Regions from separate parts of the Mesorhizobium sp. M0618 genome, predicted to be linked through region 1. Evidence: predicted binding sites of a transcription regulator. Region 1 holds the regulator's gene; each other region holds the start of a gene.
The links. The regulator PhoB, encoded in region 1, activates phosphate uptake and scavenging genes when phosphate is short. The targets are predictions, from matches to a motif close to TGTCATNNANCTGTCAT.

Region 1 (7,864 bases):
TTACCGACCTTATCGAGGTCAACATCAACAATCTGGCCGCAGTGCCGTCAATCGTCTTCGGCTTGCTCGGCCTCGCGGTGTTCATCAATTTCCTGGGCATGCCGCGCTCTGCCGCCTTCGTCGGCGGCCTGGTGCTGACGCTGATGACGCTGCCGACGATCATCATCGCGACGCGAGCCGCACTTGCAGCGGTGCCGCCGTCGATCCGCTCGGCAGCTCTCGGTCTTGGCGCCTCCAAGATGCAGATGGTGTTCCAGCACATCCTGCCGCTTGCCGCGCCCGGCATCCTCACCGGCACCATCATCGGTCTGGCGCGTGCGCTCGGCGAAACCGCGCCTCTGCTGCTGATCGGCATGGTCGCCTTCGTCGCCGATCCACCGACGACGCCTTTCGATCCGGCCACCGCGCTGCCGGTGCAGATCTATATGTGGGCGAACGAGGCCGAACGCGCCTTCGTCGAGCGTATGTCCGGCGCCATCATCATCCTGCTCGTCTTCCTCATGGCCATGAACATCACCGCGATCGTGCTTCGGCGTCGGTTCGAGCGGCGCTGGTAGAAAAAAGGCATCTTGGTATGAACATCATGACCGAACAGTCCCTTGAAAACGCAGTGGGCGACAAGATGAAGTCGAACGAAGTAATCAAAATGCGCGGCGACAAGGTCGGCGTGTTCTATGGCGAGAAGCAGGCGCTGTTCGACGTCGATCTCGACGTCCGCCTGAACCAGGTGACGGCGCTGATCGGCCCCTCCGGCTGCGGCAAGTCCACCTTCCTGCGCTGCCTCAACCGCATGAACGACACCATCGATTCAGCACGGGTAACCGGCAAGATAACGCTCGACGAAGAAGACATCTACGACAAGAACATCGATGTCGTCGAACTCAGGGCGCGCGTCGGCATGGTGTTCCAGAAACCCAATCCGTTCCCCAAATCGATCTACGAGAACGTTGCCTATGGTCCGCGCATCCACGGATTGGCCAAGCGCAAGGCCGACATGGACCAGATCGTAGAGTCGAGCCTGAAGAAGGCGGCGATCTGGAACGAGGTCAAGGACCGTTTGCAAGAACCTGGCACGGGTCTTTCCGGTGGCCAGCAGCAGCGTCTGTGCATTGCACGCGCCATCGCCGTGTCACCCGAGGTGATCCTGATGGACGAACCGTGTTCGGCGCTCGACCCGATCGCCACCGCTCGCGTCGAGGAACTGATCGACGAACTGCGTCAGAACTATACCATCGTCATCGTCACCCATTCGATGCAGCAGGCAGCGCGCGTGTCGCAGCGCACCGCGATGTTCCATCTAGGCTATCTGGTCGAGGAGGGCGCCACCGACAAGATGTTCACCACCCCCGACGACAAACGCACCCAGGACTACATCACCGGCCGGTTCGGCTGAGCTCAGGCATACGAGGGACGAAGATCATGGGTGAACATACCGTCGCATCTTTCGATGAGGATCTGGAGCAGATCAGCCAGCTGATCCGCGACATGGGCGATCTCGCCCGCTCGATGGTCAGTGGCTCGACCAGGGCTTTGCTCAATTCGGACAATGCGCTGGCGCAGCGCGTGGTTTCCGATGATGCCATCATGGATGCACGCCAGCGCGAGCTGGACGATCGCGCCATCACGCTGATCGCCAAGCGCCAGCCAATGGCCAACGATCTGCGTGCGGTGGTCGGTTCGATCCGCATGGCCGGCGACCTTGAGCGCATCGGCGACCTTGCCAAGAACATCGCCAAGCGCGTCGGCACTGTCGGGCTGAGTGTCACGCCGCACGACCTTTCGCATTCGATCGACGCGATGGCGCAACTGGTGCTGATCCAGGTGCAGGGGGTCGTCGACGAGTACGCCGCCGCCGACCCGGCAGCGCTTGCCACGCTCAGAAACAATGACGAACGCATCGACGTCAAATACACCTCGGTGTTCCGCGAGCTGCTGACCTACATGATGGAAGATCCCCGCAACATCACGGCGTGCACGCACCTGTTGTTCTGCGCCAAGAACCTCGAGCGGATCGGCGACCACGTGACCAACATCGCCGAAAATGCCTACTATGTTTTGACCGGCACGCAGCTGCCAGCCAATCGTCCGAAGCAGGACGAGACGGCAATGTCCGCGCCAGCGGCATAACAGGGGTGACCAGCCGATGATCGCACCACGCATCATGGTGGTGGAGGATGAGGAGCCGCTAGGCGTGCTGCTCCGCTACAATCTTGAATCCGAAGGTTACCAGGTCGAGGTGGTGACGCGCGGCGACGAGGCCGAAATCCGGCTGCAGGAGAACGTTCCCGACCTTCTCGTGCTCGACTGGATGGTGCCGGCGGTTTCCGGCATCGAACTCTGCCGGCGCCTGCGAATGCGCCCAGAGACCGAGCGGCTGCCGATCATCATGCTGACCGCGCGAGGCGAGGAAAGCGACCGCGTGCGCGGCCTGTCGACCGGCGCCGACGACTATCTGGTCAAGCCGTTCTCGACGCCGGAGTTCATGGCCAGGGTCAAGGCGCTGCTGCGCCGGGCCAAGCCGGAAGTGCTGTCCAGCGTGCTAAAGGTCGGCGACATCGTGCTCGATCGCGAGTCGCACCGGGTCTATCGCAAGAAGAGCGAGATCCGGCTCGGGCCGACCGAATTCCGCCTGCTCGAATTCATGATGCGCCACCCCGGCCGCGTGTTCTCGCGCAGCCAGCTGCTCGACAATGTCTGGGGCGAGACGATTTACATCGACGAACGCACTGTCGACGTGCACGTCGGCCGGCTGCGCAAGGCGGTCAACAACGGCCGCATGCCTGATGTCATCCGCACCATCCGTGGGGCGGGTTACGCGATCAGGGAAGACTAGGTGGCTGTTCCGTCCCGATAGATCGTGACCGGGAAAACTCGATTAGCACGTGGTCGCCAACAGCCGCGAAGAGTGGAATGTTGCACTCGTCTCATCGATGGGGAGCGAGCACGTGACGCTTTGGCCCAAATGCGGTCATTCGAAACCTGATGAGGATGACCGCTCTTGGCGGTACGTCGCCATCTTGCCCGCAGACTCCGACCAGAAAGCCATGCAAGAATAAATTTGAGTTAACTTAGATATACGTTCGTTAAACGACGTGTGTTCTGCATAAATATACGATTTTACTAAATTGCTTCAATTTACATTGAGCCATCACCTCCTTATTCATTATCCGCCTTCCGATTATTGCGGTCTCGGATCGAATGACGATTCCGTGGAACGATCTCGTTCCTTGCAGCGTTGCTTTGGGAGCGGTCGCCGGACCTTTGACCAGGTCGGACACCATGAGGAAGGATTTCTGATGAGCACGGTCTTAAACGCCAAAGGCATCCCTCTTGCCTACACCGGCGCTTCCACTCATTGGTTCTCGGCCACCGGGTCTGGACCGGAACTGCATGGCACCTCCGGCAACGACTCCTTCTGGGGAGACACCGGCGTCACTGTCACGATCCACGGTGGCGCCGGCGACGACTACTATCATCTCTATTCCACCAACAACAAGGTGGTCGAGGATCCTGGGGCAGGGATCGACACGATCGACACATGGATGAGCTACAAGCTCCCTGACAATTTCGAGAACCTCGTCGTTACCGGCACCAACCGATTTGCGTTCGGAAATGCGTTGGACAACATCATCAAGGGCGGGTCAGGTCACCAGACGCTGGATGGCGGCAAGGGAAATGATGTCCTGATCGGCGGCGATGGCGCCGATACTTTCGCCATCTCCAAAGGTAATGGAAGCGATCTTATCTTCGATTTCGGTGCGACCGATGCGCTCCGCCTTAACGGCTACGATTTCACTTCGTTCGATGCCGTCCGTTCACAGATGGTCCAAGTGGAATCGAACGTGATGCTGAACCTCGGATCCGACGAAATCCTGGTGTTCAAGAATACGACCATCGACAAGCTGCAGCCCACCCAGTTCGAACTTCCGATAGACAAGTCCGCAATGACGCTGTCCTTCTCCGACGATTTCAACACGCTGAGCCTTCGGGACGGGCAGGACGGCACCTGGAATTCCAATTTCTGGTGGGGAGCGCCGAACGGCAGCACGTTGAGCAGCAATGGTGAGTTGCAGTGGTATATCGACGCCAATTATGGCCCGACGAGTTCGGTCCATCCGTTCAGCGTTGAGAACGGCGTCCTCACCATCACCGCCGCGCAGGCGCCGGAGGACATCAAGCCTCTGATCAACAACTACGAATACACCTCGGGGATCCTGACGACCCACGACACCTTCTCGCAAACCTACGGCTATTTCGAAATGCGGGCGGATCTTCCTGAAACAGCCGGAGCCTGGCCGGCGTTCTGGCTGCTTCCGGAGGACGGATCGTGGCCGCCGGAGCTGGACGTTGTCGAAACGCGCGGCCAGGACCCGAACACGCTCTACATGACGGCGCATTCCAATGAGACGGGAGCGCACACGAAGGTTTCGTCAACGGTGAACGTTGCGGATACCGACGGTTTCCACACCTATGGCCTGCTCTGGACGAAGGATGAGCTTGTCTGGACCTACGATGGTGTAAAGGTCGCTCAAGCAGCGACGCCGGCCGACATGCACGATCCCATGTATATGCTGGCCAATCTCGCGGTGGGCGGCATTGCCGGCCAGCCTCCTGACCATCTGGCTACGCCAGCGGAGATGAAGATCGACTACATCCGCGCCTATACGCTGGACGACCTGCAGCACCACCCCTTGGACATCGCCGGCGACCATTCGGTCTAAGCGACGCCCTTATGTTGGGGCCATGAGCCGTTAGGAGCGCGGGAATGATTGCACGGTCTGATCTGCGGGCAGTCTTGAGGCGCGCCATCGCCGATGTCGGTGTTTTTTCGTTCCTCATCAACATCCTGCTATTGGTGATCCCCCTTTATCTGTTGCAGGTCTATGACCGCGTCCTGCCTTCCTCCAGCGTCGAGACGCTTCTTTACCTCTCTGCTATCGCGGTTCTCGCACTCGCCTTTCTCGGTCTCCTCGATGCGGTCCGCTCCGTTTACACGCAGCGCGTTGCAGCCATTGTCGACAACAGACTGGGCGCGAGGACATTCGCCGTCTCGCTGGAGGCTAAGTACGCCGGGGGAGCAGCCCTGTCTCCACTGCGCGACCTTGGCTCGGTATGCGCCTTCATCAGGTCACGCGGCGCGGCGGTCTTGTTCGACCTGCCGTTTGCTCCGTTCTTCCTCGCCCTGCTGTACCTCATCCACCCTTTGCTGTTCTGGCTTACGCTGGCGGGATCTGGGCTGTTGCTTGCGATGGTCCTGGCAAATCAGTTTGCCATCGGCAAGAATGATGCCTTGTCGGCGGAACGCTCGGCTGTTGCCAGCCTGTCGGAGCAGGCCTTTGCCCGGAATGCGGAGACGCTGCGCGCCATGGGCATGATCCAAAACGCCGCGCGAGTGTGGGGAAGGCACGTGGCGGAGGCGCTAGTCCTGCATGACCGTTCGTCGATGGCCAACGCGATTTTCAGTGGAACGTCGCGAGCCGTACGCATGATGCTTCAGCTAGCAATACTGGGTGTCGGAGCATGGCTCGTGCTGCAAGGGAAGATGACGGCCGGCATGATCTTCGCGTCTTCCCTGGTGTCGTCCCGTGCGCTGCAGCCGCTCGACCAACTGATCGGGTCATGGCGGCAGATCGTCGACGCCAGACGATCGTGGAAGCGTTTGGACAAGGCGCTTTCCGCCTATCCGGCACATGCGCAAAAACTGACCTTGCCGGACCCGTCCGGCGAAATTGTCGTGCAGGGCCTCATCTTTGTCGCGCCGAACGCCACGCCAGGCACCGAACCCATCATCAAGAGACTGAACTTCCGCATCGGCGCAGGCGAAGCGGTGGCGATAATAGGTCCGAGCGGAGCCGGCAAGTCCACCCTGGCAAGATTGCTTGTCGGTGCGATTCAGGCAACCAGCGGCTGCGTCAGGATTGACGGCGCCGATCTCAGAACCTGGGACGAGAAGCAGCTTGGCCGGCATATCGGATATCTCGCTCAGGAGGTGGAGCTCTTTCCCGGATCGATCGCGGAAAATGTCGCCCGCTTTGAACCCGATGCGAATGACGCCTCTATCGTCGAGGCAGCAAAGAATGCCCGGGCGCATGAGCTGATACTGGAGCAGCGAGACGGCTATCAGACCAGAATAGGTTCGTCGGACAGAACACTGTCGGGCGGCGAACGCCAAAGGATCGGGCTGGCGCGCGCTTTTTACGGCAATCCGCATGTTCTCGTTCTGGATGAGCCCAGTACCCATCTCGACGGCAGCGGCGAAGCCGCGCTCGAAGAAGTGCTTGCCGCCGCGAAAGCGGCGGGCGTTACGACAATCGTGATAACGCACCGCCCTTCGGTCGCCGCAGCCTGCGACCGCGTGATGCTTCTACGCAGCGGAGTGATCGAAGCCTTCGGTCCAAGCGGCGACGTGATGCGGCAGCCGATCGCCGGCATCGGCCTTGCCCCACAGCGCAGCATGGCGGTGACAGGGTCTTTTGCAACGACGAACCGCGGCACCCCTCATAGTGTCCGCTTTGGATCGTAGAAGATGACAGCACAGAGCCTCGTCCGGGAAGGCACAGCACGCACCGACATTCGCCGGGTGGCATTCACCGGATACGCGGCAATGGCGATATTGGTGGGTTGCTTTGGCTATTGGGCGGTCAGTGCACCGTTGTCCGGCGCGGTCATCACGCAAGGCAAAATCTCGGCGACAGGCGGGAACATCCTCATCCAGCATCCCGAGGGCGGCATCATCCAAGAGTTGCTCGTCCATGAGGGTGATCGCGTGCAACAGGCCCAGGAACTGATCCTGCTGGATCGAACAGCCGCGCAAGCCGAACTCAACCGGCTGACGAGACAGTCGATCGCGTTGAAGGCCAGCGCTTCGCGGCTGGAGGCGGAACGCGACGGGTTGGATCGGCTTGCGCCAATCACAGAGGCTGCGCCAGCACCGTTCCAGCACAATTTCGAGGTCCTGGTTCAGGAACAGCGGAAGGAATTCAACGCCAGGCTCGCCCGATTTCGATCCGAACAATCGATCCTCAGGCAACGGGTTGCCATGCATCGCCAGTCTGTTGTCGGGTTGCAGGCCCAGAAACAGGCCATTCAGCAACAGGCCGAAGTCGTGAAGAAAGAACTGGGCATCAAGACCAGCCTTTTGGACAAGGGCCTCACCAATCGCACCGAATATTCGCAGCTTTTGCGTAGCGAGGCAGATCTCGTCGGGCAGGCAGGGGCGCTGGAGGCAAATCTTGCATCGGCCAACACCCAGATCGTCGAAGCGCAGGAGCAGATAGAGCGCCTGACCACGCAACGCGTGGAGGAAGCCCTGACGAAACTCGACGAGGTACGTTCTTCGCTGGCTGACATTGACGAACAGATGCGGGCATCCGAGGCAGTGCTGCGGCGGACGACGATCAAGGCGCCAGCGGCGGGCATCGTGGTATCGTCCACCTACAATTCCAAGGGCAGCGTGATTGCCCCCGGCGAGAAGATCATGGAGATTCTGCCTACGGCATCGGGCTTGATCGTCGATGCACGGCTGCCGCCGAAAGACATTGACCAGGTTCGTGTCGGCCAGCCGGCAAAACTGCGACTATCAGCGTTGAACATGCGGCTCACCCCTGAGATTTCAGCCATGGTGACACAGGTTTCCGCAGATCGGCTCATCGATCAGGCTACGCATGAACCCTATTTCCGCGCCAAGCTGAAGATTGCCGCCGACTTGCCGCCCGGAGTGAAAGCGGAGCAGCTTTACCCTGGAATGCCGGTAGAAGCGTTCATCGGCACCGGCGAACGGACCTTCTTCGAGTATCTCGTACGGCCGATGCGCGATTCCTTCGCGCGCGCTTTCACGGAGCGGTAGATGTTGCGGACCGCGCAA
Region 2 (7,864 bases), on a different contig from region 1:
GCCGATGAGTTGCCAGCTTTGCGTGACGAAGGCCTGCGGGATCAGCAGCAGCGCCGAGACGGCAAGCGCGCCGATGATGACGTTCCAGTGGCCGACGCGGTCGGCGAGCTTGCCGAGGCGCGAGGCCGACAGGATGGCGCCAAGGGCCGCCGCCGACATGACGACGCCCGATATCAGCGTCACGCGGCTTTGGTCCGCAATCAACTGCTGCACATAGACGGTGATGATCGGCTCGATCGACATGGTGGCGAAGCTCAACAGCATGCCGGTCGCCAGCATGGCGACGACAGGCCGCTTGTCGGGGATTTGTGACCAGCCGCCTTTCCGCTTCTGCGTCGCTGCGGCGTCCGCTGTTTTCGGCCGGGGATTCTCCTTGATCAGAAACGTGGTTGCCAGGAACGCCAGGAAGATGACGCCGCCGGAGAGGAGAAAGGTGGCGCGGATGCCGATCAGCGGCGGCAGGGCGCCGCCAACCAGCGGACCGACCAGAGCCCCACCCGTGATACCGGCCGACAGCAGGCCCAACGCCCAGCCGGAACGCTCCTTCGGCGTCTGCATGGCGACGAGGATGGTCGATCCCGAGGAATAGCCGCCGGCAAAACCGATCAGCAGCCGCAGCAGCACCAGTTGCCAGACCGTCTGCACCATGCCGGTCAGCGACATGCATATGGCCATGCCGAAGCTGGCGCGAACCAGCATCACCTTGCGGCCGTAGCGGTCGCCGAGACGTCCCCAGAGCGGCGCCACCAGCGCCGCCGCGAAGAATGTCGCGCCATAGGCGATCCCCGACCACTGCACGATCGCCGCGTGGCCCTCGGCGCCGAGCTGCTCGATATAGAGCGGCAGGAACGGCAAAAGCAGCGTCATGGCGACAAGCGTCGAGAACGAGCCGGCAAAGCACACGAACAGATTGCGCCGCCAGTGGATGTTGTAGGTGCTGTCGGTCGCCGGGGGCGTGCTCTGCTGCATGTCATATGTCCTGTCCCAGCAACTCTTTTCTCGATGGTTGCTGCGGATACCAATTTGGGATACCAAGATGGTTCACGTCATGGACGCAAGCTTGGCCGCTGTCAATGCAACCTCAAATGTGATCGTCGTCAACGGTCGGAAGCCATCGGAAACCGGGAGCAAAAATGTCGCAGATGCAGAGCGTCGAGAAACAGCTTCGGCAAATGATCCTGGGCCTCGAGATCGGTCCCGGCGAGAAGCTGACCGAGCGCTGGATCGAGAGCCGCTTCGGCGCGTCGCGAACCCCGGTCAGGGCAGCACTGCTGCGGCTTGAGACCGAGGGCCTGGTCGGCAGGGACGGACGTGGCTGGACGGTGTCGCCGATCAATCTGGCTGAACTCGAGCAGATCGCCGTCTACAGGGAGGCGGTCGAGGTTGCGGCGCTTCGCCTGACATGCAGCCTGGCGGACCGGAGCGCCGTCGATGTCATCGAGGCGATGCTCGAGTCCTGCGACAACGACACGCCGCGCGAGGAATGGCATCGCGTCGGCATGGATTTTCACATCGAACTGGCGCGTCTGTCGGGCAATGAGTTCCTGTTTAGGGCGGTGCGCGATGCCATGACGCGCCTGTCGCGGGCGCGCTGGCTGGAGGTTCGCGACGAAGCGGCCCTTGCCCGCGCCTGGGCTGAACATCGCGCCATTCTGGCGGCCACGCGCCTTGGCGACGCCGATGAAGCCGCGCGCCTGCTGTCAGGCCACATCGTCGGCAGCCGCGACCGGCTGGTGACGTCGCTCGCCAACGATCGGCGCGGTCTTCGCGCCAGAGGCTTTGCCGTCGTTGCTGCTTAAGAGTGGATGAAGGGGCGCAAAGCGGCGTCTGGACGTACGCGCACTTTCGCCTCGCTTCGCAGACGCCGATGGCGTAAGGAGCGGCCATGGAAAACAACCGATTTGAAACACCTGTGACTGTGAAGTCAGTCGCGGCGGGAAGCACTCAGCTCTTGCGCACGGCGCGTGAGGCTTCCGACTACCTCCTCAACAGCTGGCCCGGCAAGCGCAGCCCCAAGCATCGCGCGGCCCTGCAGGCCTGCCATGACGCACTCGCCGGCGACAAGCCGGCGATGAACGCCAGGCGCGCCTTCATCGCGGCAGCACGCGAAGTGGACGTGTTCGTCAGCGACAAGGCGCCGGCCTGACACAAGGCGACATCCGGGGCGGCAATCCGAATTGAGGCGCGGCCCGCATCTGCGGGCCGTTTGCCGTCACTTTGCCGTTTCGGTTTCGGCTTCAGTCTCGTCTTCGGGCTTCGAACGTTCCCTCGCTGCAACCTTGGCTGCCAGCTTCTCGGCCTTCTTGGCCGCCTTCTGGCGGTCGCGTTCCTTGCGTTCCTGATCGTAATTTGGTGGTCGCGCCATATCGGCTCCTTTTCACTGCCTCGCGGCTCTGGTCCTGCCTAGGAGCATTAGCCGTCAAACACAACAGCTGAAGCGATAGTGCGTCGATGATGGCCAGGCTTGCAAGATGCGCGTCGCAATGAAGGGCCAGGCCCATCATTGCGGTGGCGATACCTATCGCCGTCGATTTGCCGATCAGATGCCGCTTCGGTCAATCACCAGATCGGCGGCACCAAAACGGTCCTTTGCCGTCAGTTGCTGGTGCCAGTAGGGATAGAGCAAGGGCGGCCGGCTGACCGCGTCGAGGCGCTCGCGCTCCTCGCCGGAAAGCACCAGGCTTGCCGCCGCGATGTTGTCCCGGAACTGCGTTTCCGTCCTGCCACCGATCACCAAGGAACTGATGGACGGCCGGCCAAGCAGCCAGGCCAGCGCCACCTGCGCTGCCGACACGCCGCGCTGCGCGCCGATCTCCACAAGCACATCGACGATCCGCCACAGCCGATCCTCGTCGCGGATCGGTGGTTCCGACCAGCCGGCAAGCTGGCGGGCGGTGGGGCTGTCACGGCGGTATTTACCGGACAGCAATCCGCCGGCAAGCGGGCTCCAGACCAGAACGCCCAACCCCTGGTCGACGGAAATCGGCAGCAGTTCGTACTCCGCCTCGCGCGCTTCCAGCGTGTAATGGATCTGCTGCGTGACGAAGCGCGGCTGATGATGGCTGTCGCTGATGCCGAGCGCCTTCATCACCTGCCAGCCGGAATAGTTGGAGCAGCCGACATAGCGGATCTTGCCCTGGGCAACCAGCGTATCGAGCGCGGCGATGGTTTCCTCCAGCGGTGTTACGCCATCCCATTCGTGCAGGAAATAGATGTCGATGACGTCGGTCCTGAGCCGCTTCAGGCTCTTCTCGCATTCGCGGATCAGGTGATGGCGCGACAGGCCTTCATCGTTGGGACCTTTGCCGATCCGCATCCGCGCCTTGGAGGCGATCAGCACGTCGCCCTTGCGCTTGCCGCCGAGCGCTTCGCCGATGATTTCTTCCGAAATGCCGTTCGAATAGACATTGGCGGTGTCGATGACATTGATGCCGGCGTCGATGCAGAGATCGATCATCCGGCGCGCCTCGTCGAGGTCGGTCTTGCCGACAGCCGAAAATGCGCCGGCGCCGCCGAAAGTCATGGTGCCCGTGGTCAGCGTCGATACTTTCAGGCCGGAACGGCCGAGAGTGCGGTATTCCATGTCGGTCCTCGCGATTGCATTGAGAAGGGGTTGGGAAGGGCGCCCGAATGTGGCTGCTATTTGTAGGACAATTTGCGCGGCATGTCTCCATGCCAGGGCGGCGGATCGATCATGCCTCGCGGGTTTTTGCAGTGGTGGCGATCAGGTCAGGCTGCAATAAAACCGTCATTGCGGGCCTATATTGAAGTCGGCTCAGGCGTTGCCGTTCCGGGCTGTAAGCCGGGAGTTTGGGGCGCCGATCGACAGAGCTTGCAAGTGGAGCAGCCGATAATGACCGAGCTAAAACAGAATTCTGCGGCCAGGGATTGGCTTGAAGCCGAACTCGCCGACACGCCCGACGAAGACTATGAGCTCGAAATGTCGGAGCCGGCGCTGTCGATGGAGATCGCCAAGATCTACAAGAATTCGCATCCGCCTTCGATCGATCGCATGCAATATTTTCGCGACCTGATCAGCCTGCAGTCCGAATTGATCAAGCTGCAGTCCTGGGTCGCCTATCACAAGAAGAAGCTGGTGGTGATCTTCGAGGGACGCGACTCGGCCGGCAAGGGCGGTGTCATCAAGCGCATCACCCAGCGGCTCAATCCGCGCATCTGCCGTGTTGTGGCACTGCCGGCGCCGACCGAGCGCGAAAAGTCGCAATGGTATTTCCAGCGCTATGTCCCGCATCTGCCGGCCGGCGGCGAGATCGTGCTGTTCGACCGCTCATGGTACAACCGCTCGGGCGTCGAGCGGGTGATGGGTTTTGCCCAGCCCGATCAGGTCGAAGAATTCTTTCACGACGTGCCGGAGTTCGAGCGCATGCTGGTCCGCTCGGGCATTACCGTGGTCAAATACTGGTTCTCGATCACCGACGAGGAACAGCAGATGCGCTTCCTGATGCGCATCCATGATCCGATGAAGCAGTGGAAACTGTCGCCGATGGACCTGCAGTCGCGCGTGCGCTGGGAGCAATACACCAAGGCCAAGGAAGAGACCTTCGCCCGCACCAACATCCCGGAAGCGCCCTGGTTCATCGTCGAGGGCAACGACAAGAAGCGCGCGCGGCTGAACTGCATCGACCATCTGCTCAAGCAATTGCCCTACGAGGAGGTGCCGCACGAGGAGATCACGCTGCCGGAGCGCGTCTTCAACCCCGAATACGAACGCCAAGTGCTGCCGCGCGAGCTTTACGTGCCGGAGAAGTATTGAGATAGACGAAGCTGCAATCTCCCCCTCGAGGGGGGAGATTGGCTCTCCACCTACGCCCGCTTGATGATGACGTGCGTGGCGAGCGGCGTCGCCACCTGCTCGTTGCAGACATAACCGAGCTTGAGCATGTCGAGGCCGGTAAGAAGGTTCTCGCCCGTGCCCAGCAGCACCGGCGCGATCGCCAGATGCATCTCGTCGATCAGTTTTTCCTGCAGATATTGCCGGATGGTGGCGACGCCGCCGCCGACCCGCACGTCCTTGCCGCCAGCGGCAGCCTTAGCCTGTTCAAGAGCTGAATGGATACCGTCAGTGACGAAGTGGAAAGTGGTGCCGCCCTCCATCGTGATCGGTTCCCGCTTGTGATGGGTGAGCACGAAAACCGGCACATGATAGGGCGGGTTGTCGCCCCACCAGCCCTTCCAGCTGTCGTCAGGCCACTCGCCGCGGATCGGTCCGAACATGTTTCGGCCGAGGATCCAGGCGCCGACATTTTCGAAGCTGCGCGCCGCGAACGCCTCGTTGACGTCGGTGGTGCCGCCATCTTGTCCGAGCACCATCTCTCGGAAGGTGCGGGTGTCGACAAACCACTTGTGCAAGGATTCCCCACCGACGCCGAGCGGATTTTTCAGATCCTGATCAGGACCGGCGCCATAGCCGTCGAGCGACAGGGTGAAAGCGTTGACGCGAAGTTTGGACATGCGAGCCTCCTCGATAACCAGTTGTATTTTGCAAGCAGTTGTTTTGTATCAAACTGGTTTTTAATTGCAAGCAGTTTTCTGGCGGCAGCAATCTCCCAACGTAGCGGACCTGCAACGCTGGGGTACGAAAGGCGGGGTGCAGCCTTGTCAGCTCAACTCGACTTTACTGTCCCGTTTAGCGATCAAATGGTCCCGCAAGAGGGACAACACCGTCCCGGCAAGCTCGTCGGGCGCCTCGCAATGCGCCGACGTCCGGTAGTATCGGTCGACGGCAAAGCCCAGACCAACGGCCAGCAATTCGATATCTCCGGCTGCCTCAACCTGCCCAATCACCTGCAAAATATGGTCTTGGAGATAGTGCGCTCCATTTGCCAGCAGCGTGGCGTCGTCAACGGGTGCTCCGTCTGAGACAACAAGCAGAACCTTACGGGCCTCGGGTCGTTCTCGCAGACGCCCAACGGCCCACTCGATGGCTTCGCCGTCGATGTTCTCCTTGGGAAGGTCCGGCCGTAACATCGGCTTGAGAACATGACCCAAACTGCTCTGACGGCTGTCGTCGGCCTGCCGGTAGATAATGTGCAGCAGGTCGTTCAGCCTTCCCGGATTTTTGGGCCGGCCATCTTCATTCCAGATGCGCCGCGATTCCCCACCGCGCCAATTGCGCGTGGTGAACCCAAGGATATCGACCTTTATGCCGAGTGTCCGCAGAAACTCCTGTGCAATGTCGACTGAAGCAGCCGCGTACAGCATTTTCTGGCCGCGCATCGATCCGGACTGGTCGACGAGAATGGAGACGACCGTATCAGCGCGGTCAGGCGCCGATACGCTATCCCGGACTTCAGTGGCAATATCCGCTGCCAGAATCAGATGCTTCGTCCTCCAGCCGGCGAGGCCGCTCTCCAGCTCTGCCCATATCGCCTCGACCGCGGATTTATGTTTGTCCGAAAGCTGCCCGATAGCGTTTGACAGTTTTAGGCTCGGCACAATCCAGTCATGGAGCGTGACGTAGGCGTGATAGCCGGGCGTAGCAGTGTCGCCGCGTGGCACGGGGACAAACAATGATCTGAAATGCTTGCCCAGCCTTCGCAGCAATGTCGGCTATCCCTTCAGCAGTTCCGCCACTTCGGGCGCGAAATAGGTCAAGATGCCGTCGCAGCCGGCGCGCTTGAAGGCGAGCAGCGATTCCAGCATTGCCTTCTCGCCGTCGATCCAGCCATTGGCGCCTGCCGCCTTGATCATCGAATATTCGCCCGACACCTGGTAGGCGAAGGTCGGCATCTGGAACTCGTCTTTCAGCCGTCGGATGATGTCGAGATAGGGCAGGCCGGGCTTGACCATCAGCATGTCGGCGCCCTCGGCAATGTCCTGTTCGGCCTCTCTCACCGCTTCGTCGGAATTGGCATGGTCGATGTAATAGGTCTTCTTGTCGCCCTTGAGCAGGCCGGCGGTGCCCACCGCCTCGCGATAGGGGCCGTAGAAGGCCGAAGCGAATTTGGTCGCATAGGACATGATCGCCACATCCTGGAAACCATTGGCGTCAAGCGCGTCCCGGATGGCGCCGATGCGGCCGTCCATCATGTCGGACGGCGCGATGATGTCGGCACCGGCGGCCGCCTGGATGACAGCAGCGGCGGTCACCTGTTCCACTGTCTCGTCGTTGACGATGATGCCGTCGCGCAGGATGCCGTCATGGCCGTGGCTGGTGAACGGGTCGAGCGCTGCGTCGGTGATGATGCCGATCTCCGGCACCGCATCCTTGATCGCACGGGTGGCGCGGTTGATGACATTGTTGGGATCGAGGATGTGCGAGCCGGTCTGGTCGCGCAGCGAGATGTCGACATTGGGGAAGGTGGCGAGTGCCGGAATGCCGAGTTTTGCCGCGCGCTCGGCCTCCTTGACGGCGAGATCGATCGACAGGCGGAAGACGCCGGGCATGGCGGCGATCGGCTCGCGGACACCCTTGCCCTCGACGACGAAGATCGGCCAGATCAGGTCGTCGACCGTGAGCCGGTTCTCCTGCACGAGGCGGCGCGACCAGTCGGCCTTGCGCATGCGGCGCAGACGGCGGCTGCCGGTGATCTCGTCGACGCCGCGCGCGCCGGCGGGCTTTGCGGGGGTGAATTTGTTCATCGCCAATACTCTCGTTCGGGCAGGCTTTTACCACGAGCTCCCGCCGCTGACCAATGCGGCACGATTGTGCCAGCGACGCGGTCGAGGTCTATTCGGGTTGCCCATTGCCTGACAGAATCTGTGCTGCGCCCCTGATGGCGACACGGAAAGCCTCGTCGAAGCCGACACCGCGCACCTGCCAGATGTAGGTCTTGCCGGCCATGGCCAGCCGCCAGTCGGCGATCCAGCCCAGTTCCTTGTCGCTCCAGATGAGACTGCCGGA
Region 3 (7,864 bases), on a different contig from region 1:
TCGTCCCCACACGCTGGTGCAGGAGCTGGCGTGAAACTTCATATTCTTGCGGTCACACGAAGGAATGGATATTCCATATTGACGAAATGGTGGAATTAATATTCCATACATTCCCGGAATGGAACGGAAGCGTGACGGCGTCGATGGGGAGCAGCGCGGTGGATTTGCTTCTGCCAGACCTCGCAAGGACTGATCAAACACCGCTTGCATCGATCTGTTCGATGCATTATCAAAACATGGCAATTGTTTTTTATTGATAAAGTTCTGTTTGGGCCGCGCCTATCCGGACGGAGCTTCCGTAACGTTCACCGGGCGACTTTAGGGAGGAAACCTCATGAAATTCGCGACCAGCATTCTCAACCGCCGCGCCGTCATGGCGCTGGCAGCAGCTTCGATGCTCGCCGGCGTCATGCATTCGGCGCCGGTTTCGGCGGCGGACGTCACCATTCCGATCATCGTCAAGGATACCACGTCGTTCTACTGGCAGATCGTTCTGGCCGGCGCCCGCAAGGCCGGCAAGGATCTCGGCGTCAACGTGCCGGAACTCGGCGCCCAGGCTGAAACCGACGTCAACGGCCAGGTCTCGATCCTCGAGAACGCCGTTGCCAGCAACCCGGCGGCCATCGTCATTGCGCCGACCGAGTTCAAGGCGCTTGGCAAGCCGATCGATGAAGCCGCTGCCAAGGTCAAGGTCATCGGCATCGACTCCGGCGCCGACTCCAAGGCCTTCACCTCGTTCCTGACCACCGACAACGTCCAGGGCGGCCGCGTCGCTGCCGACGGCCTCGCAGCCGCCATCGGCGCCGCCAACGGCGGCAAGATCGAGGGCGACGTCGCCCTGATCACCAACGCACCGGGCGCCGGCTCGCTCGAACAGCGCAAGCAGGGCTTCACCGAACAGCTGGCCGCCAAATATCCGGGCCTCAAGCTGGTCGCCGATAAATATGCCGACGGCCAGGCCACCACCGGCCTCAACATCGCCACCGACCTGATCACCGCCAACCCGAACCTCAAGGGCATCTTCGCTTCCAACCTGATCATGGCGCAGGGCGTCGGCCAGGCTGTCGCGGAAAACAGCCTTGGCGGCAAACTGGCGCTGGTCGGTTTCGACAGCGACGAGAAGCTGATCAAGTTCCTCAACGACGGCGTCATTTCCGCCCTCGTCGTCCAGGATCCGTACCGGATGGGCTATGACGGCATCAAGACCGCACTCGCCGCCTCCAAAGGCGAGAAGGTCGAAGCCAATGTCGACACCGGCGCCAATCTGGTGACCAAGGACAACATGAAAGACCCCAAGATCGACGCGCTGCTCAATCCGAAGCTCTGAGCCGTCGCATCCGCAATCGTCTCCGGGGCACCTCGCCCCGGAGACACAAGCTGCCGCACAAACGGCTTGGCAATCCGCACGCCTGAGCTAGGCTGTTTTCGAGGCATATCCTTGCCTCGCCGCGTGCCAATCGTGAGGCCAGCCTGGGAAGCCAATCCGGGAGGCCAATCTGGGAGGATTGTCATGATTTCGACGGCGCAGGAACTGCATCCCACACCCGTTCTGGAACCGGGGCGGACCATCCTCGAATTGCGCGGGCTGGAGAAGCGCTATCCCGGCACACATGCGCTGAAGCCGGTCAACCTCGCCTTCAAGTCCGGCGAAATCCACGCCGTCGTCGGCGAGAACGGCGCCGGCAAATCCACGCTCATCAAGCTTCTGACCGGCGTCATGCCGCGCACCTCCGGAGAGATCGCCTGGGAGGGCCAACCGGCCGCCCTGGCGACGCCGCACGAGGCGATGGCGCTCGGCATCAATGCCGTGCACCAGGAAGTCGTGCTGTGCCGTCACCTGACTGTCGCCGCCAACATGTTCCTAGGCGAGGAGAATTCACGCTTCGGCATCCTGCAGCAGCGCGCCATGGTCAGGCAGGCGCAGACGATCATCGACGATCTCGGCTTCGACCTGCCGGCGCATGTCACCCTTGGCGACCTGACCATCGGCCAGCAGCAGTTGATAGCCGCCGCCCGCGCCACCGTGCGCGGCACCAAATTCCTGATCTTCGACGAGCCGACCGCCTACCTCACCCGCAAGGAGGCCGACCAGCTCTTCACCTTGATCCGTCGGCTGAAGGATGAAGGCGTGACGATCATCTACATCAGCCACCGCATGGAGGAAGTGTTCGAGCTCGCCGACCGTGTTTCCGTGCTGCGCGACGGCACGCTGGTCGGCACCCGCAACATCGCCGAGACCAACGATGCCGAGCTGGTCAAGATGATGATCAACCGCTCGATCGAGCAGGTCTATCACAAGGAGCATTTCACGCCGGGCGCCGCCATTATCGAGGCGAGAAGCCTGTCCGGCAAGGGCTTCGAAAATGTCTCGATGACGGTCCGCGCCGGCGAGATCGTCGGACTCTATGGCCTGATCGGCGCCGGACGCAGCGAGTTCGTCACCACGCTTTACGGCCGCCACCGCAAATCCGCCGGCCAGATCCTCTGGGAAGGCAAGGAGGTGCAGGTCAATTCCGAGCATGACGCGATCAAGCTCGGCATGGCGCTGGCGCCGGAAAGCCGCCGCGACCAGGGCCTCTGCCTCAACCTGCCGGTCGGCTTCAACCTCAACCTGCCGATCTACAAGCGAATCTCGAACAATCTGCTGATTTCGAGCACGCAGGAGAAGACGCAAGCTGATCGCCAGATCGCCGATCTGCGCATCAAGACACCGACGCGCGGCGCGCTGGCATCCAGCCTGTCGGGCGGCAACCAGCAGAAGATCGTCATCGGCAAATGGCTGGCGCACGGCGCCAAGCTGTTCATCTTCGACGAACCGACGGTCGGCGTCGATGTCGGCACCAAGGCCGAGATCTACCGCCTGTTCGGCGCACTTTTGTCAAAGGGCGCCGGCATCATCCTGATCTCGTCCTATCTGCCGGAAGTCTATGAACTCGCCGACACGCTGCATGTGTTCCGGCGCGGCAAACTGGTGGCGACGCACGGTTTTCACGCAGCCAGCCACGAGGATATTCTTACTCAGGCGCTCGCCGAGAAACAAGAAAAGCTGGGAGGACAAATATGAGCACCGAGGCGATTGCCGTCGAAAAACCGAAGCGCAACTATAATGTCCTGTTTGGGCTGACGCTTTTGGCGCTGCTGGTTCTGCTCTGGATCCTTCTCTCCGTGGCGACGACGAGCTTCGCCTCCGCCAACAACATGGCCAATCTCTTGCGCCAGGGCTCGATGATCGCCATCATGGCGGTCGGCCAGACTTTCGTCATCATCACCGGCGGCATCGACCTGTCGGTCGGCGCCGTGGTCGGTTTCGCCACCGTGGTCGTGGCCATGATGATCAATGCCGGCTTCCCCATCTGGCTCGCCATTCTGGTGACGCTGCTGGTCGGCGTCGCCATCGGCATGTTCCACGGCTTCGGCATCGTCAAGATGGGCCTGCCGCCCTTCATCATCACGCTGGCAACGCTGACCTCGCTGCGCGGCATCGGCCTTTTGATGACCAACGGCAATTCGATCAACATCAACAGCGACACCTTCACCGCCTTCTCGCGCAATTCCTTCATCGGCATCCCCAACCTGTTCTGGATGGTGATCCTGGTCGGCATTCCGGCCTATATTTTCCTGCACCACAGCCGCTGGGGCCGATACCTGTTTTCGGTCGGCTCCAACGCCGAGGCCTCGCGCCTGTCCGGCGTCAATGTCCAGCGCACCATCTACATGGCCTACACGCTGTCGGGCCTGTGCGCCGCCTTTGTCGGCGTGCTGCTGGCGGCCCGCATCGGCATCGGCAACCCGACGCAGGCCGAGGGCTGGGAGCTGCAGGCGATCGCGTCTTCGGTCATCGGCGGCACCTCGCTGTTCGGCGCCGTCGGCTCGGTGCATGGGCCGCTGCTCGGCGCCTTCATCCTGGCCACCATCAACAACGGCGCCAACCTGCTCAACGTCAACTCGTTCTGGCAGCGCATCATCACTGGCGCGCTGATCATCATCATCGTCTACTTCGACGGCCTGCGCCGCCGCGGCAAGTAGCGATCCCGCAATCAACCGCCGGCCCGCCACACCAACGGGCCGGCGATTTCATGACTGGATTAGCGCATGAAAGCCGTCCTCTGCCGTTCGCCCGGCGATCTTGTCCTTGAAGACCGGCCCGCACCAGAGGCACCGCCTCCCGGCTGGGCGCTGGTGGCGGTCAGCCATGTCGGCATCTGCGGCACCGACTACCACATTTTCGAGGGCAAGCACCCGTTCCTCGCCTATCCCCGCATCATGGGCCATGAGGTGTCGGGAACGATCGTCGAGGCCGGCGACGGCGTCGATCTTGCCGTTGGTGAGCCCGTGGTGATCAACCCCTATCTTTCCTGCGGCAAGTGCATCGCCTGCCGGCACGGCAAGCCCAATTGCTGCGTCAGGATCGAGGTCTTGGGCGTGCATCGAGACGGCGCCATGTGCGAACGGATTCTGGTGCCGGCGCAAAATCTCTATCCCGCCAACGGCCTTTCGCTGGCCGACGCCGCCGCAGTCGAGTTCCTGGCCATCGGCGCGCATGCAGTGCGGCGCGCCCGCGCCGACCCCGGCGCCCGCACGCTGGTCATCGGCGCTGGCCCGATCGGGCTCGGCACCGCCATCTTCGCCCGCATCGCCGGGCTCGACGTGACGCTGCTCGACATGAGCAGTGAAAGGCTCGCCTTCGCCGCAAATGAGCTTGGTTTCCAGACCCTCGACGGGTCGCGCGGCGCGGTGCCCGATCTGGTCAAGGGAGCGACATCAGGCGAAGGCTTCGATGTCGTCTTCGACGCCACCGGCAACACCCAATCGGTGCAGTCGGCTTTCGCCCATGTCGCGCATGGCGGAACGCTGGTGCTGGTCTCCGTCGTCAAGGACGACATCAGCTTTTCCGATCCGGAATTCCACAAGCGCGAGATGACGCTGATCGGCAGCCGCAACGCGCTGCGCGCCGACTTCGATCACGTCGCCGCCTCGATCCGCAACGGCGCCGTGCCCCTGGCCAAGCTCGTCACACACCGCACCACACTCGCCGGCACGCCGCGCGATCTCGCCCGCTGGGCACACGAGAAATCCGGCCTGATCAAGGCTGTGATCGAGGTCGGATAGAGGCGCCTGTTCGACACGAATTCGGAGATCGTTGAGCGCCCAACTTGGTAGATCTGATGCTTTGGCGACTAGCCGCAACATCCATCGCTTCGTCATCCTATGGCGGAGCGAGGAGCGAAGCGACGCGGCGCAGACCATAGGATCCATGCCGTGACCTGAGAGCGTTGCTTCGGTGCAGAATTCTGCGCCGCTGCGCTCTTCGCCCGAGATCGCGGCATGGATCCTTGGGTCTCCGCGACGGAGCTGCGCTCCTGCTTCGCCCAAGGATGACGACGTTAGCTACAGCGCCGACAGCTTCAGCTCCACCCGCTCGGCCGGGAAGCGCGACTCGGAAAACTGGATCGGCTGGCCGTCCGGCGTGACGTTGACGGCAACCGTGACCAGCACGATGGCGCCCGGCAGCAGGTCGAGGTCGGCAAGGTCCGCCGCATCGGCATGGCGCGCCGACAGCACGGTCGATTGCCGGAGATAGTCGTCGATGCCGAAACGCGCCAGCGATGCGGTGATCGAGCCGGTTTGCGCCATCGCGGCATCGATGCCGGCAAAGCGCCGGGCCTCGAACCAGCCGGCAGCACGCGACACCGGCCGTCCGTCGGCTTCGCCGCGCGTTTCCAACCGGATCACATCGGCTCCCCTGGCAAGGCCAAGGCCCTCGGCAACGCGCTGGCTGGCCGGCTCGATCGACGAGGCGAGCAGGACGATGTGCCGTTCCGTCGTTTGCCCTTGCAGCCCTGTCGAAAAGCGTGTGCGCGCGCCGATCGGATAGGACAGCCGCTTGCGCGACAGTACGAAGGTGCCGCGCCCCTGCTCGGCCCGCAGCACGCCTTCCCTTACAAGGGCCGATATGGCGCTGCGCACCGTGTGACGGTTGACGCCATAGCGTTCTGCCAGCGCCACCTCCGGCGGCAACGCTGCATTCTCCGTGAAATCGCCGATGGCGATCGCATGCAGGATCTTGTCGGCGATCTGCCGCCACAGCGAAACGCCACTGCGCCGCTCGATGCTGTCCGCTGCCAGCCGCCCGACTATCATTGCCCCAACCTTCCAGCGCCCAGTCTTATATCGCTGTCATCCACCCGTCATGGACACGCGTTAGATAATAGGTATAATTTGTATAGTTGTCTATATCAATAGACAAATTGACAAAGAGGAATGCTGCTGATGCGAGGACAGGAAGCCCGCGACCAGGCCGAGCGCAAGGCCGCCATGGCGACACTGGCGCAATCCAGCGGCGATGACATCGTCCGGCTCTGGAATGAAGCCGGATTGCCTTCGGAAGCAGAACTGCTGCGCGGCCCCGAGACCGGGCTGGTCACCGTGCGCGGCCGCATCGGCGGCGGCGGCGCGCCCTTCAACGTCGGCGAGGCGACCGTCACCCGCGCCACCGTCCGGCTGCCCTCCGGGCAGGTCGGACATTGCTATGCGCTTGGCCGCGACAAGCAGAAGGCGAAGCTGGCGGCCATCGCCGACGCGCTGTGGCAGGACCCTGCCCGCCGCAATGAAGTCGAGACCGGACTGATAGCGCCCCTGCGGTCGGCTCTGACCGCAGCGCATGAAAAACGCCGCGCCGAGACGGCGGCAACGAAGGTGGATTTCTTCACCATGGTTCGCGGAGAAGACTGATGGACATTGCAGCGCAATCGATAGAGGGCGGTTTCGCCGATCCGGTCTTCAATGCCCAGACGGTGTTCCGCGCCGTCATGGACGCAATGGCGCGGCCAGGCAGCGTGCAGCCGCTGCCGGCCTTCGCCCGCCCGCCGGCGCCGCTCTCGGCGGCCGCCGGCGCCATCGCACTGGCGCTGTGCGATAACGACACCCCGCTCTGGCTCGACCCGGCCCTGCAAGCTTCCACCGCGATCAGATCCTGGCTTGGGTTCCACACCGGCGCGCCCGTGGCCAACACACCGGCCGATGCGCATTTCGCCTTCATCGCGGCCCCGGCCGAGATGATGTCGCTCGATGGTTTTTCGCAGGGCACGCAGGATTATCCCGACCGTTCGACCACGCTGATCCTGCAAGTCGGCGATCTCGTCTCCGGCACGCCGCTGTTGCTTGAAGGTCCCGGCATCGAAACCAGCGCCACGATCGCGCCGGCACAGATGCCGCGCCATTTCGTCGAGCAGTGGAAACAGAACATCAAGCGCTTTCCCAGAGGCGTCGACATCATACTCGCCACCGCTGATGGCATTGCCTGCCTGCCGCGCACGACGCGCATCAAGACGATGGAGGCGTAAGATGTATGTCGCGGTGAAAGGTGGCGAAGCCGCAATCGCCAACGCCCACAGCCTGCTTGCCGACCGCCGCCGCGGCGACCGTTCGCTGCCGGCACTACGTCTCGACCAGATCGTCGAGCAGCTGGCGCTCGGCGTCGATCGGGTGATGAGCGAAGGCTCGCTCTATGATCGTGAACTGGCCGCACTCGCCATCGTCCAGGCGCGCGGCGACATGATCGAGGCGATCTTCCTGGTGCGCGCCTATCGCACCACGCTGCCACGCTTCGGCTACTCCAGGCCCATCGACACCGCCGGGATGCTGGTCGAGCGACGTGTGTCGGCGACCTACAAGGATCTGCCCGGCGGCCAGTTGCTCGGGCCCACTTTCGACTACACCCACCGGCTGCTCGATCCCGAGCTTGCCGCCGGCGCTGACGTCGCCCAGCCCTTGCTGCGCGAGACGGAAGCGCAAGCCATGCCGCGCGTATCGGCGATCCTCGACCGCGAAGGCCTGATCGAACCCGACGGCGACATGCCGCAGG
Region 4 (7,864 bases), on a different contig from region 1:
CGGTGCGATCATCATCGTCGTCGGCGTCGCCTTGATGCCGGTGGCGCTCAAGGAGAGCGTGTTCGCGGTCCACGGCACCGCCACGGTCGGCGGCAACATCGTCCTCGCTTTTATCGCCGCTGCCTTCCTCGTCGGCTGCATGCTGACCGGCATGGCACTTGGCGCGAAGGGCGCCTGGCTGCGCCTGCTGTCCGTGATCATCGCCCTGGTGGCAGGCAGCGTGGCCGCCGCCTTCATGGGCCAGTTGAACATGGCGGGCGTTGCGGACGCGACATGGTTTTCCATGCCGCGAATCGCCTTCCTCAATCTCGACGTGACGTTCTCGCTGTCGGCGACACTGACGATGCTGATCGTCTATATCGTCGTTCTCGCCGAAACCACCGGCACCTGGTTCGCCGTCGGCGCCGTCATCGACAAGCCGCTGTCGGACGAGCAGCTCGACAAGGGCGCGACAGGTGAAGGCCTCGGCTGCCTGGTCAGCGCGCTGCTGTGCAGCACCCCGGTGACCGGCTATTCGTCCAATGCCGGCATCATTGCCATCACCGGCATTGCCAGCCGCGCCGCCTTTGCCGCCGCCGGCATCTTCCTGGTGCTGTTCGGGCTGATCGGCAAGCTTTCGGCGGTCATCGCCGCGATACCGGGGCCTGTCATCGGCGGCGTTTTCGGCGTCCTCTGCGTCGTCATCGCCATGAACGGTTTCCGCGTCGTGCGCGGTACACCCCTGACCGAGCGCAACATGCTGGTCATCGGTCTGCCGATCCTGATGGCGCTGTTTGCCACGCTGGCGCCGCCGGATTTCGTCAAGACGCTCCCCGACCTCGTGCAGTACATCCTCGGCTCATCGATCGCCTTCGGCGCCGTCTGGGCCATCGTGCTGCACCAGATCCTGCCAAACTCCCGGTAGACGTATCCTAAGATGGCGGGCGGCAATGTGCCGTCCGCTATCTCTCTGCATCGTTGACAGCACTTGCCGTTGACCTGTTTTGCGGGCGGCATGGCCTGCCTTGACCTTGTCACATCACGGGTCTAATCGGCTGGGGCACGCGGTCGGCGCTTTCGGCGAAAGTGTCCGTCTCGTGCAATCCAACACGACGCGTCAATCCGAACGCACCCTTTGGCCCCAGCAAGGGATATCAGGCGATGATCAAGGCCTTCGTCGTGGACAATGACCGCCTGCGCGTCGTCGACGATCTCCTGGCAAACAGCGAGACCATCGTCTGGGCGGACCTGTTCAACCCGACAAAGGAAGAGGAAGCGACGATCGAGAGCTGGCTCGGCGTTGCCATTCCGACGCGCGAGGAGATGGAGGAGATCGAGATTTCGAGCCGCCTCTATGTCGAGGACGGCGCCTACTTCATGACCGCCACCCTGCCCGCCCAGACCGAGGTCGACGATCCCTTGATGTCGCCGGTCACCTTCGTGCTCGCCGGCACAAGGCTGATCACGGTGCGCTACCACGAGCCGAAGGCCTTCAAGACCTTTCCGCAGCGCGCCGAGAAGGTGGCGACCGGCTGCACCAGCGGCGACACCATCCTGATCGGCTTGCTGGAGGCGATCGTCGACCGTCTCGCCGACATTCTGGAACGCGCCGGCCGCGACATCGAGGCGATCTCGCGCGATATCTTCGAGGCGCGGTCGACCAAGGTTTCCAAGCGCAACCGTGATTTCCAGGAGTTGCTGAAAGCCATCGGCCGCAAGGAGGACATTGCCTCCTCGATCCGCGACAGCCTGATCTCGCTGCAGCGCCTGGCAGGCTTTTTCGCCCATGCCTCGACCCGCACCAAGATGAGCAAGGACACCAAGGCGCGCATCAAGACGCTGTCGCGCGATGTGCTGTCGCTGGCCGACCACGCCACCTTCCTGTCGCAGAAGATCTCCTTCCTGCTCGACGCCACGCTCGGCATGATCTCGATCGAGCAGAACGCCATCATCAAGATCTTCTCGGTCGCCGCCGTCATCTTCCTGCCGCCGACTTTGGTCGCCTCGATCTACGGCATGAATTTCGACGTCATCCCCGAGTTGAAATGGGAGCTTGGCTATCCCTTCGCCATCGCCATGATGGTGCTGTCGGCGATCCTGCCCTTCTGGTACTTCCGCCGCCGCGGCTGGCTCTGAGTGGCCCTGTCGATCGGCTGCCACAGGCTGGCGCAGTAGAAATCGCTTGACCAAATGAACGCCGGCCTGCATCCGGAAACCCCGATCCTGGGGATCGTGGGTCGACAAGCCGGATTCCAGACCATGACTGCAGAGATAAAAACATGGGCCTATGAGGACTTCATCGAGGGCGCGTCGATCGACCTCGGCTCGAAGCTCGTGAGTGCCGCCGAGATCGTCGAATTCGCCGGAGAATTCGACCCGCAGCCGATGCATCTCGACGAGGAAGCCGGCAAGGCCAGCATCCTCGGCGGGCTGGCAGCGTCGGGCTGGCACACCTGCGCAATGTTCATGCGCATGCTGTGCGATGCGTTCCTGCTGGACTCGACCTGCCAGGGCGCGCCCGGAGTCGATCAGGTCAAATGGAAAAAGCCGGTCCTGGCCGGCGACCAACTGACCGGCACCCTGATGGTTATTGCCAAGCGCCTGTCGAAATCGAAGCCGCAACTCGGCTTCGTCACCATGCGCAGCGAACTGTTCAACCAGCGTGGCGAAAGCGTCTTCGAGCTCGAGAACTCCGTCATGTTCCTCACGCGCGATGCCGCGGGGAGCCAAGCATGACACTGGACGAGTTCTTCCGTATCGGCACCACCGTCACGCTCGGCTCGCACTCATTCGAGCCCGAGGCGATCAAGGCCTTCGCCCGTAAGTACGACCCGCAAATCTTCCATATCGACGAGGAGGCCGCGAAGAAAAGTGTGCTCGGCGGCCTCTGCGCGTCCGGCTGGCACACGGCCGCGACCTGGATGAAACTCAATCTGGAAAACCGTATGGACGCCGAGATCGCTGCGTGGAGCGGTCCCGGTCCAGTGCCGGAATTCGGTCCCTCGCCCGGCTTCAAGAACCTGAAATGGCTGAAGCCGGTCTATGCCGGGCAAACCATCACCTTCACGCGCACCGCGCTGTCGCACCGCCCAATCGCCTCACGCCCCGGCTGGCGGCTGCTGGCGCTGCGTTCGGAAGCTTTCGATTCCACCGGCGACAAGGTGCTCGAGTTCGAAAGCGCCGTTCTGGTGAAGGCCGAGTAACGCCACTTTCCCTCTCCCTTCTTGTAGGAGAAGGGAGAGCACTCCTCAATGTCCTTCGAACCCTATCAGCGTTCTGACCGGCACACCGAGGGCTTCGAGCTTGGCGCGGCCGCCGAGGTCCGGCAGGTCGATGACAAAACAGGCAGCGAGGATGTCGGCGCCGATCTGGCGCAGAAGTTTGACCGCCGCCTCCGCGGTGCCGCCGGTGGCGATCAGATCGTCGACAAGGATCACCTTCTCGCCCGGAGCAACGCCGTCCTTGTGCATCTCCATCTCGTCCAGCCCATATTCCAGGCTATAGGCGACGCGCACCGTCTCGTAGGGCAGCTTGCCTTTCTTGCGGATCGGCACGAAGCCGGCCGAGAGCTGATGGGCGACGGCGCCGCCAAGGATGAACCCGCGTGCCTCGATGCCGGCGATCTTGTCGATCTTCTGGCCGGCATAGGGATGCACCAGTTCGTCGATGGCGCGGCGGAAGGCGCGCGCATTGCCGAGCAGCGTGGTGATGTCGCGAAACAGGATGCCGGGCTTGGGATAATCCGGAATGGTGCGGATCGCGGCGAGCAATGTGTCTTCGAGGGAGGATTTCATGGGTCGAGATTACCTGAAACGGAGGTTCTTGCGCGACAATTGTTCGATCGAACTGCAGCCCATCAGCTTCATGCCGCGTTCGATCTCGACCCGCATCTGTTCAAGCGCCCGTTCGACGCCGGGCTGGCCGGCCGCCGCGAGCGGAAACAGATAATAGCGTCCGACGCCGACGGCCTTGGCACCGAGCGACAGCGCCTTCAGCACATGGGTGCCGCGCTGCACGCCGCCATCCATGATGACGTCGATCCTGTCGCCAACGGCGTCGACGATCTCGGCAAGCTGATCGAACGCCGCCCGCGAGCCATCCAGCTGCCGCCCGCCATGGTTCGACAGCACGATGCCGCTGCAGCCGATGTCGACGGCGCGTCTTGCATCCTCCACCGACATGACGCCCTTGAGGCAGAACGGACCCGACCAAAGCTTGACCATCTCGGCCACGTCGTCCCACGTCATCGACGGGTCTAGCATCTCGGTGAAGTAGCGGCTGATCGACATCGTGCCGCCGCCCATGTCGACATGCTCGTCGAGCTGCGGCAGCTTGAACCCCTCATGGGTGAAATAGTTGATCGCCCAGGCCGGCTTGAGCGCGAACTGTGCCATTCCGGCGAGATTGAGCTTGAAGGGAATGGCAAAGCCGGTGCGTTTGTCGCGCTCGCGGTTTCCCCCGGTGATGCTGTCGACGGTCAGCATCATCACCTCGACGCCAACCGCCTTTGCGCGCTGCATCATCGCCCGGTTGAGGCCGCGATCCCGGTGGAAATAGAACTGGTAGACCTGTGGGCTGCTGCTGATGCCGCGCGCCTCCTCGAGGCTGACGGTGCCAAGCGAGGAGACGCCGAACATGGTGCCGTATTTGGCGGCGGCCCTGGCGACCGCGCGCTCACCCTGATGGTGGAACAGGCGCTGCAAGGCGGTCGGCGAGCAATAGAACGGCATCGCCAGCTTCTGGCCCATGACCGTCACCGACATGTCGACCTCGCTCACTCCGCGCAGCACGTTGGGAACAAGGTCGCAGGTCTCGAAGCTTTCGGTGTTGCGGCGATAAGTGACCTCATCGTCGGCCGCGCCGTCGATGTAGTTGAAGATCGGCCCGGGCAGCCGCTGCTGTGCCATCCGCCGGAAATCGGAAAAGTTGTGACAGTCGCTGAGCCGCATCATCGAATTCCAAAGGCCATGGCGGGACGAGCTTCTCGCCACCGTTCGATGCGTCGAATATCAACCTGATGCCGCCATGCCAACGGACTAATTGCCGAACTTTCGCTTGAGCACGAGCGTTAACAAAAAAGGAGCGCCTTAAGCGCCCCTTCCCGTCTAAATCCGGCTGACGAGGATTACATGCCGAGATCGGAACGAAGCTCGGCCCTGGCCACTTCATATTCAGCCTTGAAGTCGTCCCGGTTGAGCAGGACCGCGGCAATAACGCTGCCGGAAATCTTGCCCATCTCGACGTCGGACGCATAGTGGATGCCGCCGACCTCGCGGTTGTGGGCGTATTCGGCCGCACGCGCCATGATCTCGGCGCGCTTTTCCGGGACCATGTCGGACAGGATGATGCCCATCATCGTGCCTACGGTGGCATGGCCAGACGGCCAGGAACCGGAGCTCGACAGCTTGACCGCCGGCTTGACGAGATCGCTGAGCTGATGCGGGCGCGGGCGCTTCCAGACATCCTTGGCCGGGTCGACGACAGCCCCTTCGGTAACCACCACGCGATCGAAGAAAGCGCTGAATTTCGGCAGCGTTTCCTTGTTGAATTTCGGCCCCATGACGTCGGCAAAGCGCCAGACATTCTCCTCGGCATCGGCCACCGCGCTGGCGACCATCTCCGGGGTGCGCGTCACCTGCAGCGTCAGCACCTCGCCGAGTTCGGCCTTGGTCTGCGCCGAATCGTTTGCCGGCGGCGGCGGCAGGATCATCGTCAGGTCGACGTCCTTGTTGGTGACGAAGGGCTGGGCGTCTTCCGCTTGCGCGGCCGAGCCGAGGATGAGCAGCAACAGGCCTGCCGCGAGCGATGCGTATCTTTTCATGAATGCGATCCTTTGATGAGAGCAGCACAGGATCGCCGGATGCGATGACGGCCATGTGACATGACCAGCCTCCGGAAATGCAAAAGGGCGCCTCTCGGCGCCCTTCGCGATCACTTGATTGTGTGGTCTAGTGGGCCACGCCTTCCCACACCTTGCGCTTGGTGAGATAGACCAGCGCGCCGAACAAAAGCAGGAACACCAGAACGCGAAAACCGGTCTTCTTGCGGTCTTCCATATGCGGCTCGGCCGCCCACGCCAGGAAGGCGGAGACGTCGCGGGAATACTGGTCGACGGTCTGCGGCGCACCGTCATCATAGGTCACCTGGCCGTCGGAGAGCGGCTTGGGCATTTTCAGCGACACGCCGGACATGAAGTACGGATTGTAGTGGGTGCCTTCCGGGATCACCATGCCGGCCGGCGGCGTCTGGTCGTAGCCGGTCAGCAGCGAGTGGATATAGTCGGGACCGCCGGCATCGTATTGTGTGAAGATGTCGAAGACGAATTGCGGAAAGCCGCGCTCGACGCCGCGAGCCTTGGCCAGCAGCGACATGTCGGGCGGGGCAGCGCCGCCATTGGAAGCGGCGGCCGCTTCGTCGTTGGCGAACGGCGGCGGGAAGTGGTCGGACGGCTTGCCTGGACGGTCGAACATGTCGCCGGCATCGTTGGGACCGTCATGGATCGTGTACTCGGCCGACAGCGTCTTGATCTGCGCATCGGAATAGCCGAGGTCCGACAACGTTCGGAACGCCACCAGGTTCATCGAATGGCAGGCCGAGCAGACTTCCTTGTAGACCTTGAGGCCGCGCTGCAGCTGCGCCTTGTCGTAAGTGCCGAACGGGCCGGTGAAACTCCAGTCCATTTCCTTTGGCTCGTCGATCGGGAAATGCGTCGGATTGGCCACATTGTGTGCCTCTTCGGCGGCGATCGCCCGAGTGCCCGCGGCCCCAGCGGCGACGGCCACGAGGCCGATCAGCGCCAGCGAGGTGAGAATCTTTTTCATGCCAAATCCCCTTAGATTCTCTACCCGCTCAGCCTTTGGTTTCCGGCGCCGCCGTAGCGCCCGCCGGATGTCCGCTGCCGCCCTTGTTCTTCTCGAGGACCGCCTCGGTGATCGAGTTCGGCAGCCGTCGCGGCGTCTCGATCAGTCCGAGCACCGGCAGCGCGATCAGGAAGAAGGCGAAGTAGAACAATGTCGCCATCTGCGCCATGAACACATAGCTGCCTTCGGCCGGCTGCGAGCCCAGCCAGCCAAGCAGGATGGCATCGGCCACGAACAGCCAGAAGAACAGCTTGTACCAGGGCCGGTAAACGGCCGAGCGTACCTTCGAAGTGTCGAGCCACGGCACCAGGAACAACATGACGATGGCGCCGAACATGCACAGCACGCCGCCGAGCTTGGAGTTGATCGGCCCGACATTGAAGGTGATGGCGCGCAGGATCGCGTAGAACGGCAGGAAGTACCATTCGGGCACGATGTGGGCCGGCGTCTTCAGCGGGTTGGCGACGATGTAGTTGTCGGGATGGCCGAGATAGTTCGGCAGGTAGAAGACGAAATAAGCGAAGAAGAACAGGAACACGATCATGCCGAACGCGTCCTTGATGGTCGCGTAGGGGGTGAAGGCGACAGTGTCGGTCTTCGACTTGACCTCGATACCCGTCGGGTTCGACTGGCCCACGACATGCAGCGCCCAGATGTGCAAAACGACGACGCCGGCAATCATGAACGGCAACAGATAGTGCAGCGCAAAGAAACGGTTCAGCGTCGGGTTGTCGACGGCAAAGCCGCCGAGCAGCAGCTGCTGAATCCAGTCGCCGACCAGCGGAATGGCGCTGAAGAAGCCGGTGATGACGGTGGCGCCCCAGAAGCTCATCTGGCCCCATGGCAGCACGTAGCCCATGAAACCGGTCGCCATCATCAGGAGATAGATGATGCAGCCGAGGATCCAGAGCAGTTCGCGCGGCGCCTTGTAGGAGCCGTAATAGAGGCCACGGAAGATGTGGATGTAGACGGCGACGAAGAAGAACGAGGCGCCGTTCGAATGCATGTAGCGCAGCAGCCAGCCG

Region 2: the regulator PhoB is predicted to act here: its motif matches at 3,736-3,752, upstream of ppk2 (polyphosphate kinase 2).
Region 3: the regulator PhoB is predicted to act here: its motif matches at 6,176-6,192, upstream of phnF (phosphonate metabolism transcriptional regulator PhnF).
Region 4: the regulator PhoB is predicted to act here: its motif matches at 5,845-5,861, upstream of NKJ04_RS10585 (acid phosphatase).

The regions. Positions count from the first base shown of each region.
Region 1 is NZ_JAMYQH010000022.1:77,279-85,142, forward strand. Features, by position in the region: gene pstA (phosphate ABC transporter permease PstA) at 1-557, shown strand, start outside; gene pstB (phosphate ABC transporter ATP-binding protein PstB) at 575-1,393, shown strand; gene phoU (phosphate signaling complex protein PhoU) at 1,420-2,127, shown strand; gene phoB (phosphate regulon transcriptional regulator PhoB) at 2,144-2,833, shown strand; gene eglC (endo-1,3-1,4-beta-glycanase EglC) at 3,297-4,721, shown strand; gene NKJ04_RS22440 (type I secretion system permease/ATPase) at 4,796-6,523, shown strand; gene NKJ04_RS22445 (HlyD family type I secretion periplasmic adaptor subunit) at 6,527-7,846, shown strand.
Region 2 is NZ_JAMYQH010000027.1:71,723-79,586, reverse strand. Features, by position in the region: gene NKJ04_RS25295 (multidrug efflux MFS transporter) at 1-969, opposite strand, end outside; gene NKJ04_RS25290 (GntR family transcriptional regulator) at 1,134-1,799, shown strand; gene NKJ04_RS25285 (DUF982 domain-containing protein) at 1,913-2,146, shown strand; gene NKJ04_RS25280 (hypothetical protein) at 2,213-2,365, opposite strand; gene NKJ04_RS25275 (aldo/keto reductase) at 2,540-3,583, opposite strand; gene ppk2 (polyphosphate kinase 2) at 3,854-4,774, shown strand; gene NKJ04_RS25265 (dihydrofolate reductase family protein) at 4,825-5,472, opposite strand; gene NKJ04_RS25260 (cobaltochelatase CobT-related protein) at 5,620-6,564, opposite strand; gene hemB (porphobilinogen synthase) at 6,571-7,602, opposite strand; gene NKJ04_RS25250 (DUF8605 domain-containing protein) at 7,691-7,864, opposite strand, start outside.
Region 3 is NZ_JAMYQH010000008.1:193,385-201,248, forward strand. Features, by position in the region: gene NKJ04_RS11710 (aldo/keto reductase) at 1-34, shown strand, start outside; gene NKJ04_RS11715 (ABC transporter substrate-binding protein) at 335-1,327, shown strand; gene NKJ04_RS11720 (sugar ABC transporter ATP-binding protein) at 1,511-3,064, shown strand; gene NKJ04_RS11725 (ABC transporter permease) at 3,061-4,026, shown strand; gene NKJ04_RS11730 (zinc-binding alcohol dehydrogenase family protein) at 4,093-5,109, shown strand; gene phnF (phosphonate metabolism transcriptional regulator PhnF) at 5,389-6,138, opposite strand; gene phnG (phosphonate C-P lyase system protein PhnG) at 6,271-6,732, shown strand; gene phnH (phosphonate C-P lyase system protein PhnH) at 6,732-7,343, shown strand; gene NKJ04_RS11750 (carbon-phosphorus lyase complex subunit) at 7,345-7,864, shown strand, end outside.
Region 4 is NZ_JAMYQH010000007.1:180,717-188,580, reverse strand. Features, by position in the region: gene NKJ04_RS10615 (uracil-xanthine permease family protein) at 1-904, shown strand, start outside; gene corA (magnesium/cobalt transporter CorA) at 1,141-2,115, shown strand; gene NKJ04_RS10605 (MaoC family dehydratase) at 2,239-2,715, shown strand; gene NKJ04_RS10600 (MaoC family dehydratase) at 2,712-3,182, shown strand; gene NKJ04_RS10595 (adenine phosphoribosyltransferase) at 3,228-3,773, opposite strand; gene NKJ04_RS10590 (alpha-hydroxy acid oxidase) at 3,783-4,928, opposite strand; gene NKJ04_RS10585 (acid phosphatase) at 5,105-5,800, opposite strand; gene NKJ04_RS10580 (cytochrome c1) at 5,928-6,800, opposite strand; gene NKJ04_RS10575 (cytochrome b) at 6,829-7,864, opposite strand, start outside.